Regions from separate parts of the Streptomyces sp. NPDC059957 genome, predicted to be linked through region 3. Evidence: riboswitches for the same ligand, from Rfam matches in the RefSeq annotation. Region 3 holds a riboswitch; each other region holds the start of a gene.
What was found. A riboswitch is a leader RNA that binds a small molecule or an ion and turns the genes downstream of it on or off. The one in region 3 is predicted to bind thiamine pyrophosphate.
Positions count from the first base shown of each region.

Region 1: it holds a riboswitch for thiamine pyrophosphate, as region 3 does, so the genes downstream of both, ACFWBW_RS10855 (thiamine ABC transporter substrate binding subunit) here and thiO (glycine oxidase ThiO) in region 3, are expected to answer to the same signal.
Region 2: it holds a riboswitch for thiamine pyrophosphate, as region 3 does, so the genes downstream of both, thiC (phosphomethylpyrimidine synthase ThiC) here and thiO (glycine oxidase ThiO) in region 3, are expected to answer to the same signal.

Region 1 is NZ_JBHWMB010000012.1:56,253-60,742, forward strand. It holds gene ACFWBW_RS10845 (phosphatidate cytidylyltransferase) at 1-1,070, shown strand, start outside; gene rlmN (23S rRNA (adenine(2503)-C(2))-methyltransferase RlmN) at 1,164-2,276, shown strand; TPP riboswitch at 2,336-2,444, shown strand; gene ACFWBW_RS10855 (thiamine ABC transporter substrate binding subunit) at 2,529-3,644, shown strand; gene ACFWBW_RS10860 (ABC transporter permease) at 3,704-4,490, shown strand, end outside.
Region 2 is NZ_JBHWMB010000005.1:121,003-125,492, forward strand. It holds gene ACFWBW_RS05455 (IclR family transcriptional regulator) at 1-591, shown strand, start outside; gene ACFWBW_RS05460 (SsgA family sporulation/cell division regulator) at 689-1,138, shown strand; gene ACFWBW_RS05465 (YibE/F family protein) at 1,353-2,759, opposite strand; TPP riboswitch at 2,832-2,976, shown strand; gene thiC (phosphomethylpyrimidine synthase ThiC) at 2,971-4,490, shown strand, end outside.
Region 3 is NZ_JBHWMB010000149.1:105-4,570, reverse strand. It holds gene ACFWBW_RS41125 (Rv2175c family DNA-binding protein) at 1-90, opposite strand, end outside; gene ACFWBW_RS41120 (NAD(P)/FAD-dependent oxidoreductase) at 630-1,874, opposite strand; TPP riboswitch at 1,989-2,101, shown strand; gene thiO (glycine oxidase ThiO) at 2,099-3,286, shown strand; gene thiS (sulfur carrier protein ThiS) at 3,283-3,483, shown strand; gene ACFWBW_RS41105 (thiazole synthase) at 3,488-4,300, shown strand.

The DNA of each region.
Region 1 (4,490 bases), on a different contig from region 3:
CTTCCTGGCAGCCGGAGCCGGTTCCGGCGGGTCCCGCCTACGATGCGCTGGTGGGCCCGCACACTCGGCCCATGCCCATCGTGCCCGATGCCGCCGGCCGTGACTTCGACGACCGGGAAGCACGCGATCGGGGGGCCGCCGCTGACGGCGGCCCCCTCTTCCGCGCCGATACGCCGCCGCAGGAGCCCATGCCCAGCCCCCCGCCGACCCCGCCTTCGCCGGCACCGCAGGACGCCTCGCCCCCGCCTCAGAAGAAGCGCGCCGGGCGGGACCTGCGTGCCGCCATAGGGGTCGGACTCGGTCTCGGCGCGGTGATCTTCGCCTCGCTGTTCATCGTCAAGGCGGTCTTCGTCGGCGTCGTCGTCGTGGCGGTCGTCGTCGGTCTGTGGGAGCTCACCTCCCGGCTCCAGGAGAAGAAGGGCATCAAGGCCCCGCTGGTCCCGCTCGCCATCGGCGGCGCGGCCATGGTCATCGCCGGATACGTCCGCGGGGCCGAGGGCGCCTGGGTGGCGATGGCGCTGACCGCCCTCGCGGTCCTGGTCTGGCGGATGACCGAGCCGCCCGAGGACTACCTGAAGGACGTCACCGCCGGAGTCTTCGCGGCGTTCTACGTGCCCTTCCTGGCCACGTTCGTCGCCATGCTGCTCACCGCCGAAGACGGGCCGCAGCGGGTCGTCACCTTCCTGGTCCTGACCGTGGTCAGCGACACCGGGGCCTACGCGGTCGGCTGGCGCTTCGGCAAGACCAAGCTCGCCCCGCGCATCAGCCCCGGAAAGACCCGCGAGGGGCTCTTCGGAGCGGTGGCCTTCGCGATGGGGGCCGGCGCGCTGTGCATGGAGTTCCTGATCGACGGGGGCATCTGGTGGCAGGGCCTGGTGCTCGGCCTGGCCGTCGCGGTCAGCGCCACCCTCGGTGACCTCGGGGAATCCATGATCAAGCGGGATCTCGGGATCAAGGACATGGGCACCCTGCTGCCGGGCCACGGCGGCATCATGGACCGGCTGGACTCCCTGCTTCCCACGGCCCCCGTGGTCTGGCTGCTGCTCGCGGCGTTCGTCGGCACCGGCTGACCTGCGAAAAGGCGCCCGTGCAGGCGGGGCGGTTACTCTTGGAAGGCGCGCTGCTTCTGCGGCGCGCCTTTCGTCTTACAAGGAGTACCTGCCATGGCCCGCCCAGTCCCGGGAGAGCTCACTTTCGTCGCCCCTCGTGGAGCGAAGAAGCCGCCCCGGCACCTCGCCGACCTCACCCCCGAGGAGCGCCGGGAGGCGGTCGCCGCGATCGGTGAGAAGCCCTTCCGGGCCAAGCAGCTCTCCCAGCACTACTTCGCCCGGTACGCGCACGATCCGGCCGAGTGGACCGACATCCCCGCCGGCTCCCGCGAGAAGCTCCAGCAGGAGCTGCTGCCGGACCTGATGAACGTCCTGCGCCACATCTCGTGCGATGACGACACCACCCGCAAGACCCTGTGGAAGCTGCACGACGGCACGCTCGTCGAGTCCGTGCTGATGCGCTACCCGGACCGGGTCACCATGTGCATCTCCTCGCAGGCCGGCTGCGGCATGAACTGCCCGTTCTGCGCCACCGGCCAGGCCGGCCTCGACCGCAACCTGTCGACCGCCGAGATCGTCCACCAGATCGTCGACGGCATGCGCGCCCTGCGCGACGGCGAGGTCCCCGGCGGGCCCGCCCGGCTGTCGAACATCGTCTTCATGGGCATGGGCGAGCCGCTCGCCAACTACAACCGCGTCGTCGGCGCCATCCGCCGCCTCACCGACCCGGAGCCCGACGGCCTGGGCCTGTCCCAGCGCGGGATCACCGTCTCCACCGTGGGCCTGGTCCCGGCGATGCACCGCTTCGCCGACGAGGGCTTCAAGTGCCGCCTGGCCGTCTCCCTGCACGCCCCGGACGACGAGCTGCGCGACACCCTGGTCCCCGTGAACACCCGCTGGAACGTCCGCGAGGTGCTCGGCGCGGCCTGGGAGTACGCGGAGAAGTCCGGCCGCCGGATCTCCATCGAGTACGCCCTGATCCGCGACATCAACGACCAGGCCTGGCGCGGCGACCTGCTCGGCAGGCTGCTCAAGGGCAAGCGCGTGCACGTCAACCTGATCCCGCTGAACCCGACGCCGGGCTCGAAGTGGACCGCCTCGCGGCCCGAGGACGAGAAGGCCTTCGTGGACGCCATCGCCCGCCACGGCGTACCGGTGACCGTCCGCGACACCCGTGGCCAGGAGATCGACGGCGCGTGCGGCCAGCTCGCCGCCTCGGAGCGCTGATTTCCGCCGGTTAAGGCGTGCATTCGGCCACGGGGTACCCTGTGGCCGAAACCAATTTCATATTCCGACAGGGGAGCGCCACAGCGCTGAGAGTGCGGTAACCGTCACCGCAGACCCTCTGAACCTCGCCCCGGTCATTCGGGGTAGGAAGTTCGGTCATCACTCAAGCTGTTGCGCCCTGCCCGGCGTCCGCTCCACAGAGCGCCGGGCAGGGCCGCGTCTTCTCCTGGACATCCCAGGAGGAATGCACCAATGAGCACCACCAAGAAGATGGCGGGCATCGCGCTCGTGGCCGCGCTCGGCGTCACCACGCTCAGCGCCTGCGGCGGCGGCGACGCCAAGGACAAGTCCGCCGGAGCGAGCGACGCTCCGGCGTCCAAGTCCAGCACCTCCAAGACGATCACCCTCGTCTCGCACGACTCCTTCAACGTGACCGACACGGTCCTCAAGGAGTTCGAGGCGCAGAGCGGCTACACCGTCAAGGTCCTGAAGTCGGGTGACGCGGGCGCCGCCCTGAACCAGGAGATCCTCACCAAGGGCTCCCCGCGCGGCGACGTCTTCTTCGGCGTGGACAACACGCTCCTCTCCCGGGCCCTCGACCACGGCATCTTCACGCCGTACGAGGCCAAGGGGCTGGCAGGCGTGAAGCCCGAGTTCGTGCTCGACAAGGAGCACCGGGTCACCCCCGTCGACTCCGGCGACATCTGCGTGAACTACGACAAGGCCTACTTCGCCGACAAGAAGCTCGCCCCGCCGCAGACGCTGGACGACCTGATCAAGCCGGAGTACAAGAACCTGCTGGTCACCGAGAACGCCGCGACCTCCTCGCCTGGCCTCGGCTTCCTCCTCGCCTCCGTCGGCAAGTACGGCGACGAGGGCTGGAAGGACTACTGGAGCAAGCTCAAGGCCAACGGCGTCGAGGTCGTCGACGGCTGGGAGCAGGCCTACAACGAGCGCTTCTCCGGCTCGGCGGGCGGCAAGAAGGCCAAGGGCGACCGCCCGCTGGTCGTCTCCTACGCCTCCAGCCCGCCGGTCGAGGTGCTCTACGGCGAGCCGCAGCCGGCCGAGGCCCCCACGGGCGTCGCGACGGGCACCTGCTTCCGCCAGATCGAGTTCGCGGGTCTGCTCAAGGGCGCGAAGAACGAGGAGGGCGGCAAGGCGCTCCTGGACTTCCTGATCTCCAAGAAGTTCCAGGAGGACATGCCGCTCCAGATGTTCGTGAACCCGGTGACCAAGGACGCGGCGCTGCCGGAGCTGTTCACCAAGCACGGCGTCGTCATCGCGAAGCCCGAGACGGTCGCCCCGGAGGCCATCGCCAAGAACCGCGACCAGTGGGTCACGGCGTGGACCGCGCTCGTCGTGAAGTAGGACCGTTGAGTTCCGTACCGAAGGAGAGCGGGCGGGCCACGGCCGTCAGGCTGGGTCTGATGGCCGTGCCGCTCGTCTTCTTCGGGCTGTTCTTCGCGTACCCCGTGGCCGCGATCGTCGGGCGCGGGCTCAAGACCGACGCAGGCTGGCAGTTCGGCCGGATCGGCGAGGTGCTGGCCCGGCCCGACATCGGCGACGTGCTCTGGTTCACCACCTGGCAGGCGCTCGCGTCCACGGCGCTCACGCTCCTGATCGCACTCCCCGGCGCGTACGTCTTCGCGCGCTTCGAGTTCCCCGGCAAGCAACTGCTGCGGGCGCTCGTGACGGTGCCGTTCGTGCTGCCGACGGTCGTGGTCGCCGCCGCCTTCCTCGCGCTGGTGGGGCGCAACGGTCTGCTGGACGAGGTGTGGGGGATCCGCCTCGACACGACCGTCTGGGCGATCCTGCTCGCGCACGTCTTCTTCAACTACGCCGTGGTCATCCGCACGGTCGGCGGACTGTGGGCGCAGCTCGATCCGCGCCAGGAGGAGGCCGCCCGGGTGCTGGGCGCCGGGCGGTTCGCCGCCTGGCGGCGCGTGACGCTGCCCGCTCTGGTGCCGGCGGTGGCTGCCGCCTCGCTGATGGTGTTCCTGTTCACGTTCTCCTCCTTCGGCGTCGTACAGATCCTCGGCGGGCCCGCGTACTCCACCCTGGAAGTGGAGGTCTACCGGCAGACCGCGCAGCTCCTGGACCTGCCGACGGCCGCCGTGCTGACGATGGTGCAGTTCGCGGCCATCGCGGCGATCCTCGGCGTGCACGCCTGGACCGTCCGCAAGCGGGAGACCGCACTGCGGCTCGTCGACCCGG
Region 2 (4,490 bases), on a different contig from region 3:
TATCTGCGACGGGAGAGCGGGGTCTTCGTCCTGGGCGATGCCGCGGGCCGTCTGGCCGGTGGCGGGCTTCAGCAGAAACGTCGCAGCATGATCCTCGACTCCCTCGCGCACTTCCGCGACGCGGTCGGTGCCCCCGTCTACTTCGCGGTCTACCGCGAGGGTGAAATCGAGGTCGTGGGTGTCTCGGACACCCCGGCGAACCCGGCCTGTGAAGAGTGGGCCGACTTCCGCGAGACCGGCCACGCGCACGCCATCGGGCAGTGCCTGCTCGGCCAGCTCGACGAGAAGGCGCGCAAGGACTACTACGACCGTCACCCGGTCGAGGCCATCACCCCCTACACCGTGCGGGATTTGAGGGCTCTGGAGCTGCGGATCGGCTCCATGGAGCGGATGCAGCCGGTGACAGAGCGTCAGGAATACGCCCTGGGCACGGTGTGCGCGGCCATCCCCATCACGGCCGGCGACACCGCCGCGACCATGGCGATTTCTCTCCCTCTGCACCAGGAGAATCGATTGCTGTATGCGGTCGATCGGCTACGGAGTGAAGTAGGCGCGCTGTTGAGCACCCTCTCGTTCTCTATCAGTATCTGAAAACTCACTCCTTGTGATCTGCAAGCGCTTACACCACTCTTGTCAAGAGGGCCTTGGGGGATCATTCCTGGCCACTTCCACTACAGCGGGGTAGGCAATGCGCGAGTCGGTACAGGCAGAGGTCATGATGAGTTTCCTCGTTTCCGAGGAGCTCTCGTTCCGGATCCCGGTGGAGCTCAGGTACGACGCTCGTGATCCCTACGCAGTTCGCCTGACCTTCCACCTTCCCGGAGATGCGCCCGTGACCTGGGCGTTCGGCCGGGAGCTTCTTCTGGACGGCATCAACAAGCCGTGCGGTGACGGCGATGTCCACATCGCCCCGACCGATCCGGAGGAACTGTCCGATGTCCACATCCGGCTGCAAGTAGGCGCAGACCGGGCACTCTTCCGCGCGAGCGCGGCGCCACTCGTGGCGTTCCTCGACCGCACCGACCGGATCGTCCCGCTCGGCCAGGAGCGCAACCTCGGCGACTTCGAGGAGAACCTCGACGAGGCGCTCGACAAGATCCTCGCGGAATCGCAGCAGAACGAGCAGAACGCGGGCTGAACGAAGCCCGGCCGGACATCCGCTGACCAGGGTGTGCCGGCACTGATTACCGCACCATCTGCATTACCTGCACCATCTGCATCATCCGCACCACCTGCATGACCGGATCCACGCACCACGGCTCAGCGTGCCGACGCGCTGAGCGCTCCACCTTGCCGTTCCTCACGACCGGCCGTGTGCGCGAACTGACCAGTCGCGCCCGCCGGTCCGCCTTTCAGCGCTTGCGCCGCCGACCCCGGCCGCCGCGGAGCGGCCCCGAGGCCGCTGTGGCCGCCGGGGATTCCGCGCGGTCGGCGGACACCACCAGCGCGGCCAGCGCCGTCGTCACGGGTACCGAGGCGACCAGTCCGATGGAGCCCACGAGGGTTCGTACGATCTCCTCCGCGACCAGCTCGCTGTTGGCCACCGAGCCCATACTGCTGTTCGCGATCGAGAACAGGAGGAGCAGCGGCAACGCCGCTCCCGCATAAGCCAGTACCAGGGTGTTCACCACCGAGGCAATGTGGTCGCGGCCGATGCGGATGCCCGCCCGGTAGAGCCCGCGCGGTCCCATCGACGGGTCTGCCTGGTGGAGTTCCCAGACCGCCGAGGTCTGAGTGACGGTCACGTCGTCAAGTACGCCGAGCGATCCGATGATGACACCCGCAAGCAGCAAACCGCTCATGTCGATGTTCGGGTAGAGCCCGTGGATCAGGCCGGTGTTGTCGTCGGTGTTGCCGCTGAGGAAGGCCCAGTCGATGAACAGCGAGCCCAGCAGGCCGATCAGCAGCAGCGAGATGATCGTGCCGAGGACCGCGACCGAGGTGCGGGCCGTCAGCCCGTGGCACATGTAGAGCGCGATCAGCATGATCGCGCTGGCTCCGACCACGGCCACGACCAGCGGATTCGACCCCTGCAGGATCGCGGGGAGGATGAAGAGGGTCAGCACCGCGAAGCTGACGGCGAGGGCGATGAGCGCGAACAGTCCGCGCATCCGCCCGACGAGGACCACCGCGAGGGCGAAGATGCCCGCGAGCAGGGCCATCGGCAGCTTGCGGTTCACGTCGATCACGGAGTACTGGAGGTCCCGGGGCGCGTCCGGGGCGTATGCGACCACGACGTCCTGGCCGTCCGTCAACTGTCTGGGCGCGCCCGGCTGGACGATCTCGACGAACTCTCGGCCCTTGTCGGGGCCGCTGCCGACCCTGATGGTGGCCTTCTTGCACTCGCCGGTCTGCGCCGCGAGGGCCTCGCGCCCCTCGGGGGTGGAGGTGTCGCCGGTGGCCGGCACCTGCGCGGCGTTCACGGATTTGCAGTCGACGTTTTGGAGCGCGACGACCGTGGCCTCCTGGGTCTGCCGGTCGAAGCCGACCCCGGTGCGTTCGTGGCCCGGCGCGCCACCGGGCCAGAGCACCGCCATGCCGATCACGACGGCGGCCGCGAAGGGGATCAGCACGGCCGCGATCACCTTGCGCAGGTGCTTCGATACGGGGGCCGCCGGGCCATGGCTGTGCGCATGGCCGTGGGAGTGTCCGGGAGACCGGTCGGGCGAGTGACCCGGGTCCGCGTGCGCGTGGCCTGCGTGGTCGGAATGGCCAGCGGGATCCGTGGGCTCGGTGGGGGGCTGCGGCGAGGACGTCACTGACTGATCATCGCAACAGATGAGGGGGCCCACTGTTCAGCACGCCACACATGACGCTAGCGTGGGGGCTACTTTGCACAACGCGGGAGCTCGGAGCACCGGGCTGAGAGGGCGCTGATCACCGTTCGCATTCGAATATGCGTACGGGAGGAGGCTGCGTCGACCGCCGAACCTGTTACCGGGTAATGCCGGCGTAGGGAGATTAGGTCTCATGACCATTCAGGACGCACGCACGCCTGCCGTCAGCCAGGACGCCGATGGCCAGACCGAGCGCCAGCCCGGCTGGCACAAGGGATACGTGGCGGGCTCCCGCCCCGACATCCGGGTGCCGGTTCGCCAGGTCCACCTCACCAACGGCAAGGACGTCACGCTCTACGACACGTCCGGTCCGTACACCGACCCGCAGGTCGAGACCGACGTCCGCCGCGGCCTGCCGCCGCTGCGCGAGAACTGGATCATCAGCCGCGGCGACACCGAGGAGTACGCGGGCCGCCCCGTGCGCCCCGAGGACGACGGCATCAAGCACACCTCGCCGCGCGGTGGCCTCAAGAACCTCGACGCGGTCTTCCCGGGCCGTCCGCGCCAGCCCCGCCGCGGCCGCGGCGGCGCCGCGGTCACGCAGCTCGCGTACGCCCGCCGGGGCGAGATCACCCCGGAGATGGAGTACGTCGCGATCCGCGAGAACGTCTCCCCCGAGGTCGTCCGCGAGGAGATCGCCGCAGGTCGCGCGGTCATGCCGGTCAACGTGAACCACCCCGAGATCGAGCCGATGATCATCGGCAAGCGATTCCTGGTGAAGGTCAACGCCAACATCGGCAACTCCGCGGTCACCTCCTCGATCGAGGAGGAGGTGGACAAGATGACCTGGGCGACCAAGTGGGGCGCCGACACGGTCATGGACCTCTCGACCGGTCGCAACATCCACACCACCCGCGAGTGGGTGCTGCGCAACTCTCCCGTGCCGATCGGCACCGTGCCGCTGTACCAGGCGCTGGAGAAGGTCGACGGCCGCGCCGAGGACCTGACCTGGGAGATCTACAAGGACACGGTCATCGAGCAGGCCGAGCAGGGCGTCGACTACATGACGGTCCACGCCGGCGTGCTGCTGTCGTACGTGCCGCTGACCGCGCGCCGCAAGACCGGCATCGTCTCGCGCGGCGGTTCGATCATGGCCGCCTGGTGCCTGGCGCACCACAAGGAGAACTTCCTCTACACGAACTTCGAGGAGCTCTGCGAGATCCTCGCGGCGTACGACGTCACGTACTCCCTGGGTGACGGCCTGCGCCCCGGTTCCATCGCGGACGCCAACGACGCGGCGCAGTTCGCGGAGCTGAAGACGCTGGGCGAGCTCAACACGATCGCCAAGCGGTACAACGTGCAGACGATGATCGAGGGCCCCGGGCACGTCCCGATGCACAAGATCAAGGAGAACATCGACCTCCAGCAGGAGATCTGCGAGGAGGCGCCGTTCTACACGCTCGGCCCGCTGACCACGGACGTCGCGCCCGCGTACGACCACATCACCTCGGGCATCGGCGCCGCGATGATCGCCTGGTGGGGCACCGCGATGCTCTGCTACGTCACGCCCAAGGAGCACCTGGGCCTGCCGAACCGCGACGACGTGAAGACCGGTGTCATCACGTACAAGATCGCGGCCCACGCGGCGGACCTGGCCAAGGGCCACCCGGGCGCCCAGGAATGGGACGACGCCCTGTCGGACGCGCGGTTCGA
Region 3 (4,466 bases):
GGTCACTTCGATGTCGAGCATCTCCGCGATGTCGGGGAGGTAGAGCCAGGCGGGAACAAGGGCATCGATCTTTGCGTCAATCTCGGTCACGAGCACAAGCCTGCCATCTCGGACTGACTGCCGGTACCCGAGCGGCCCCGTCCGGGGCGCGGGGGCCCCGTGGTCGGGGCCGGAGACGGGGCCGGGCGCGACCCGAGCGAGCCGGAAACACAAGGCCCGCGGGCCGCTCCACCCCCGCGCCCGGACCGGGTGCGGGGCCCGGGACAGACCCGGACGAAGCCCGGCGGCACGGGGCCGGGTAGCAAAACCCCGGGACAACCCCGGGCAGAGCCGGCGGCACGGGGCCCCGAGGCGAAGCCCCGGAACGGGTCCGGCAGAGCCCGGGGGTGAAGCCCAGCGGCACGGAGCCGGAACGGGTCCCGGCAGAGCCCGGGGGCGAAGCCCGGCGGCACGGGGCCCGGGGCGGGTCCGGGCAGAGCCCGGGGAACGGGCGAAGGGCGGGTAGGGGACTTCGCACGTAGGCGTCGGGGCCCGGGCAGGAGCAGGAGCAGGCCCGGAACGGAAGCACGCGCAGCCGGAGCCGGCCGGGGCCGGGGGCCCGACCCGTCCCCGACCCGTGCCCCGCCGGGTCAGCGCAGCGTCGACTTCAGCGCGACCGCCGGGTCGGCGACCTTCGCCGGGTCCACGAGGGCGCCCGACTCGATGAGGCGGCGCCCCTGGGCGAGGTCGCGCGGGCGGCCCACCGCGAGGACCGCGACCAGCCGGCCTTCCCGCAGCCAGCACACCGACCAGGTGTCGGCTTCCGGGTCGCCGCGCCATAGCGGGGGCTCCGCGTCGCCGTGGTGTCCCGCGTACTGCACGAAGCGGCCGAACTGCTCCGACCAGAAGTACGGGACCGGGTCGTAGACCTGCTCCCCCGAGCCCCCGGCCAGGACGTCCGCCGCCACCACCCGCGGTCCCTGGAGCGCGTTGTCCCAGTGGTGCACCAGCAGCCGGGACCCGTAGCGCCCCGACGGGAAGGAGGCGCAGTCCCCCACGGCGTACACCCCGGGCACGGAGGTGCGCAGCCACTCGTCGGCGGCGACCGCTCCGTCCGGGCCGAGCTCCACGCCGGATCCGGCCAGCCATCCGGTGGCCGGCCGCGCGCCGATGCCCACCACCACCGCCTCCGCGGGCAGCTCCCGCCCGTCGGCCAGCAGGACCCGGCCCGGCTCCACGGAAGCCACCCGCGCGCCCGTCAGCAGCTCGGCGCCCGCCTGGGCGTACCAGCGCCCCATCGGCTCGGCGACCTCCGCCGGCAGCGCGCCCGCCAGCACCCGGTCGGCCGCCTCGACCACGGTCACCGCGCAGCCCGCCTCGCGGGCGGCGGTGGCGAACTCCGCGCCGATCCATCCGGCCCCGACCACGACCACCGCCGAGGAGGCCGCCAGTACGGGCCGCAGCCGGGCCGCGTCGTCCAGGGTGCGCAGCAGGTGCACCCCCGGGACGCCCTCCGCGCCGGGCAGGGTCAGCGGGAGGGCGCCGGTGGCCAGCACGAGGAACTCGTACGGGACCGGGCCCGCCTCGGTGTCCACTTCCCGGTCGGCGGCGCGCAGCCCGGTGACCTCGACCCCCAGCCGGAGCTCGATGCCGAGCTCCTCGAAGTCGACGTCGAAGGCCGAGTCCTCGGCCTTGCCGAGGAGCACCGCCTTGGACAGCGGGGGCCGGTCGTAGGGCTGGTGGGGTTCGGCTCCCAGGAGGGTGACGGGCCCGGTCCAGCCCTGTTCCCGGAGGACGACCGCGGTCTGGACCCCGGCCATCCCGGCGCCGACGATCACCACGCCGTGCCCGGTGTCTTCCGCCTGCCGTGTCTGCTGTTGCGTCTGCTCGCTCACGCGGCCCAGCCTAATCAACTGACGGTCCGTCAGGAATAGGTGTCTCAAACCCGCCGGGGACCGGCACCGGGGAGGCAGCCTTACCGGCCGTCGGCCTCGGCGTTACTCTGGCACCGAACCTATCGCGGGAGTCCGGGCGCACCGGGCTGAGAGGGAGGCTGGCCGGCCTCCGACCGTACGAACCTGATCCGGGTCATGCCGGCGAAGGGAGGGGCTGGACGCCCATGCATTCATATCGGAACGGCCGGAGTCCCGGCTACGACGTGCTCGTCATCGGGGGCGGCATCATCGGCCTGGTCACCGCCTGGCGGGCGGCCCGGCGCGGGCTGCGCACCGCGCTGGCCGATCCGGCCCCCGGCGGCGGCGCCGCCCAGGTCGCGGCCGGCATGCTGGCCGCCGTCACCGAGCTGCACTACGGCGAGGAGACCCTGCTCGGGCTCAACCTCGCCTCCGCCGCCCGCTACCCCGAGTTCGCCGCCGAGCTCGCCGAAGCCAGCGGCGGCATGGACATCGGCTACCGCGCCTGCGGCACCCTGGCCGTCGCCCTCGACGCCGACGACCGGCTGCACCTGCGCGAACTGCACGCCCTCCAGCGCCGCTGCGGCCTGGAGTCCGAGTGGCTGACCGGCCGCGAGTGCCGCCGCCTGGAACCGATGCTGGCTCCCGGCGTCCGCGGTGGCCTGCGCGTGGACGGCGACCACCAGGTCGATCCCCGCCGCCTCGCGGCCGCCCTGCTGGCCGCCTGCGAACGGGCCGGGGTCGCCCTGCACCGCGCCGGGGCGGCGCGGCTGCTGACCACCGCCGACCGGGCATGCGGCGCGGTCCTCGACGACGCGGACGCCACGGAGCTGCGCGCCGACCAGGTGGTGCTGGCCGCGGGCTCGCTCAGCGGCCGGCTGGACGGCGTACCACCCGAGGCCGTGGCCCCCGTACGCCCGGTGAAGGGGCAGGTGCTGCGGCTCGCGGTGCCCGCGTCGTACGGGCCGTTCCTGTCGCGGACCGTACGGGCCGTCGTGCGCGGCAGCCACGTCTACCTGGTGCCGCGCGAGAACGGCGAGCTCGTCCTCGGCGCCACCAGCGAGGAACTCGGCTGGGACACCACCGTCACCGCGGGCGGGGTCTACGAACTCCTGCGCGACGCCCACGAGCTGGTGCCCGGGATCACCGAACTCCCCCTGGTGGAAACCCGGGCCGGACTGCGGCCGGGATCGCCGGACAACGCCCCTCTCCTCGGCCCGACGGAACTCCCCGGGCTGCACCTGGCCACCGGGCACTACCGCAACGGCGTCCTGCTCACGCCTCTCACCGGGGACGTGATGGCGGACCTGCTCACCACCGGCGAACTACCGGAAATCGCCCGCCCCTTCACCCCGCGCCGTTTCGCCCTCACGCGACAGGAGTCGTTCGCATGACCATTTCCGTCAACGGCGAGCCGCGCGAGATCGCGGACGGGACCATGCTGGCCACGGTGGTCGCCACCCTCACCGAGGCCACCAAGGGGGTCGCGGCAGCCCTCAACGAGACGGTGGTGCCGCGCGGCCAGTGGCCCTACACCTCCGTGACCGACGGCGACCGCGTCGAGGTCCTCACCGCGGTCCAGGGGGGCTGAACAGATGGCGGACACGTGTGACATCTCCAACGACGCCTTCACCCTCGCCGGCCGGACCTTCTCCTCGCGCCTGATCATGGGCACCGGCGGGGCGCCGAGCCTGGACATCCTGGAGCGGGCGCTGATCGCGTCCGGCACCGAACTCACCACGGTCGCGATGCGGCGCCTCGACCCGACGGTCCAGGGCTCGGTCCTGTCCGTCCTCAGCCGACTCGGCATCGCGGTCCTCCCGAACACCGCGGGCTGCTTCACGGCGGGCGAAGCCGTCCTGACGGCGCGCCTCGCCCGCGAGGCCCTCGGCACGGACTGGATCAAGCTGGAGGTCGTCGCGGACGAGCGCACCCTCCTCCCGGACGGGATCGAGCTGCTCGACGCGGCCGAAACCCTGGTCGACGAGGGCTTCACGGTCCTCCCGTACACGAACGACGACCCGGTCCTCGCCCGCAAACTGGAGGACGTGGGCTGCGCGGCGATCATGCCGCTCGGCTCCCCCATCGGCTCCGGCATGGGCATCCGCAACCCGCACAACTTCGAGCTGATCACCGAGCGGGCCGGGGTCCCGGTCATCCTGGACGCGGGGGCCGGAACGGCCTCGGACGTGGCCCTGGCCATGGAACTGGGCTGCGCGGCGGTCATGCTCGCCTCCGCCGTGACACGAGCCCAACTCCCCGTCCTGATGGCCGCGGCAATGCGCGACGCGGTCTCGGCGGGCCGCCTGGCCCACCGCGCGGGCCGTATCCCCCAACGCCGCTTCGCGGAAGCCTCCTCCCCGGTGGAGGGCCGCGCCACCCTGGACCCGGAACGCCCGGCGTTCTGAGGGGGCGGCGGTACGGGTTCCCGCGGGTGCGGGGCCCCCGCCCCCTCGCGCTCCACCCCGGGCCGGTGGCTGCCCACCCGCCGCCCCCTCGGGACCGGACCGGGACCGGCCCGCCCAGCGCGGCGGAACCGGGGGGAAAGAGACGGTGTCCGGGCCGGCCGGGAGC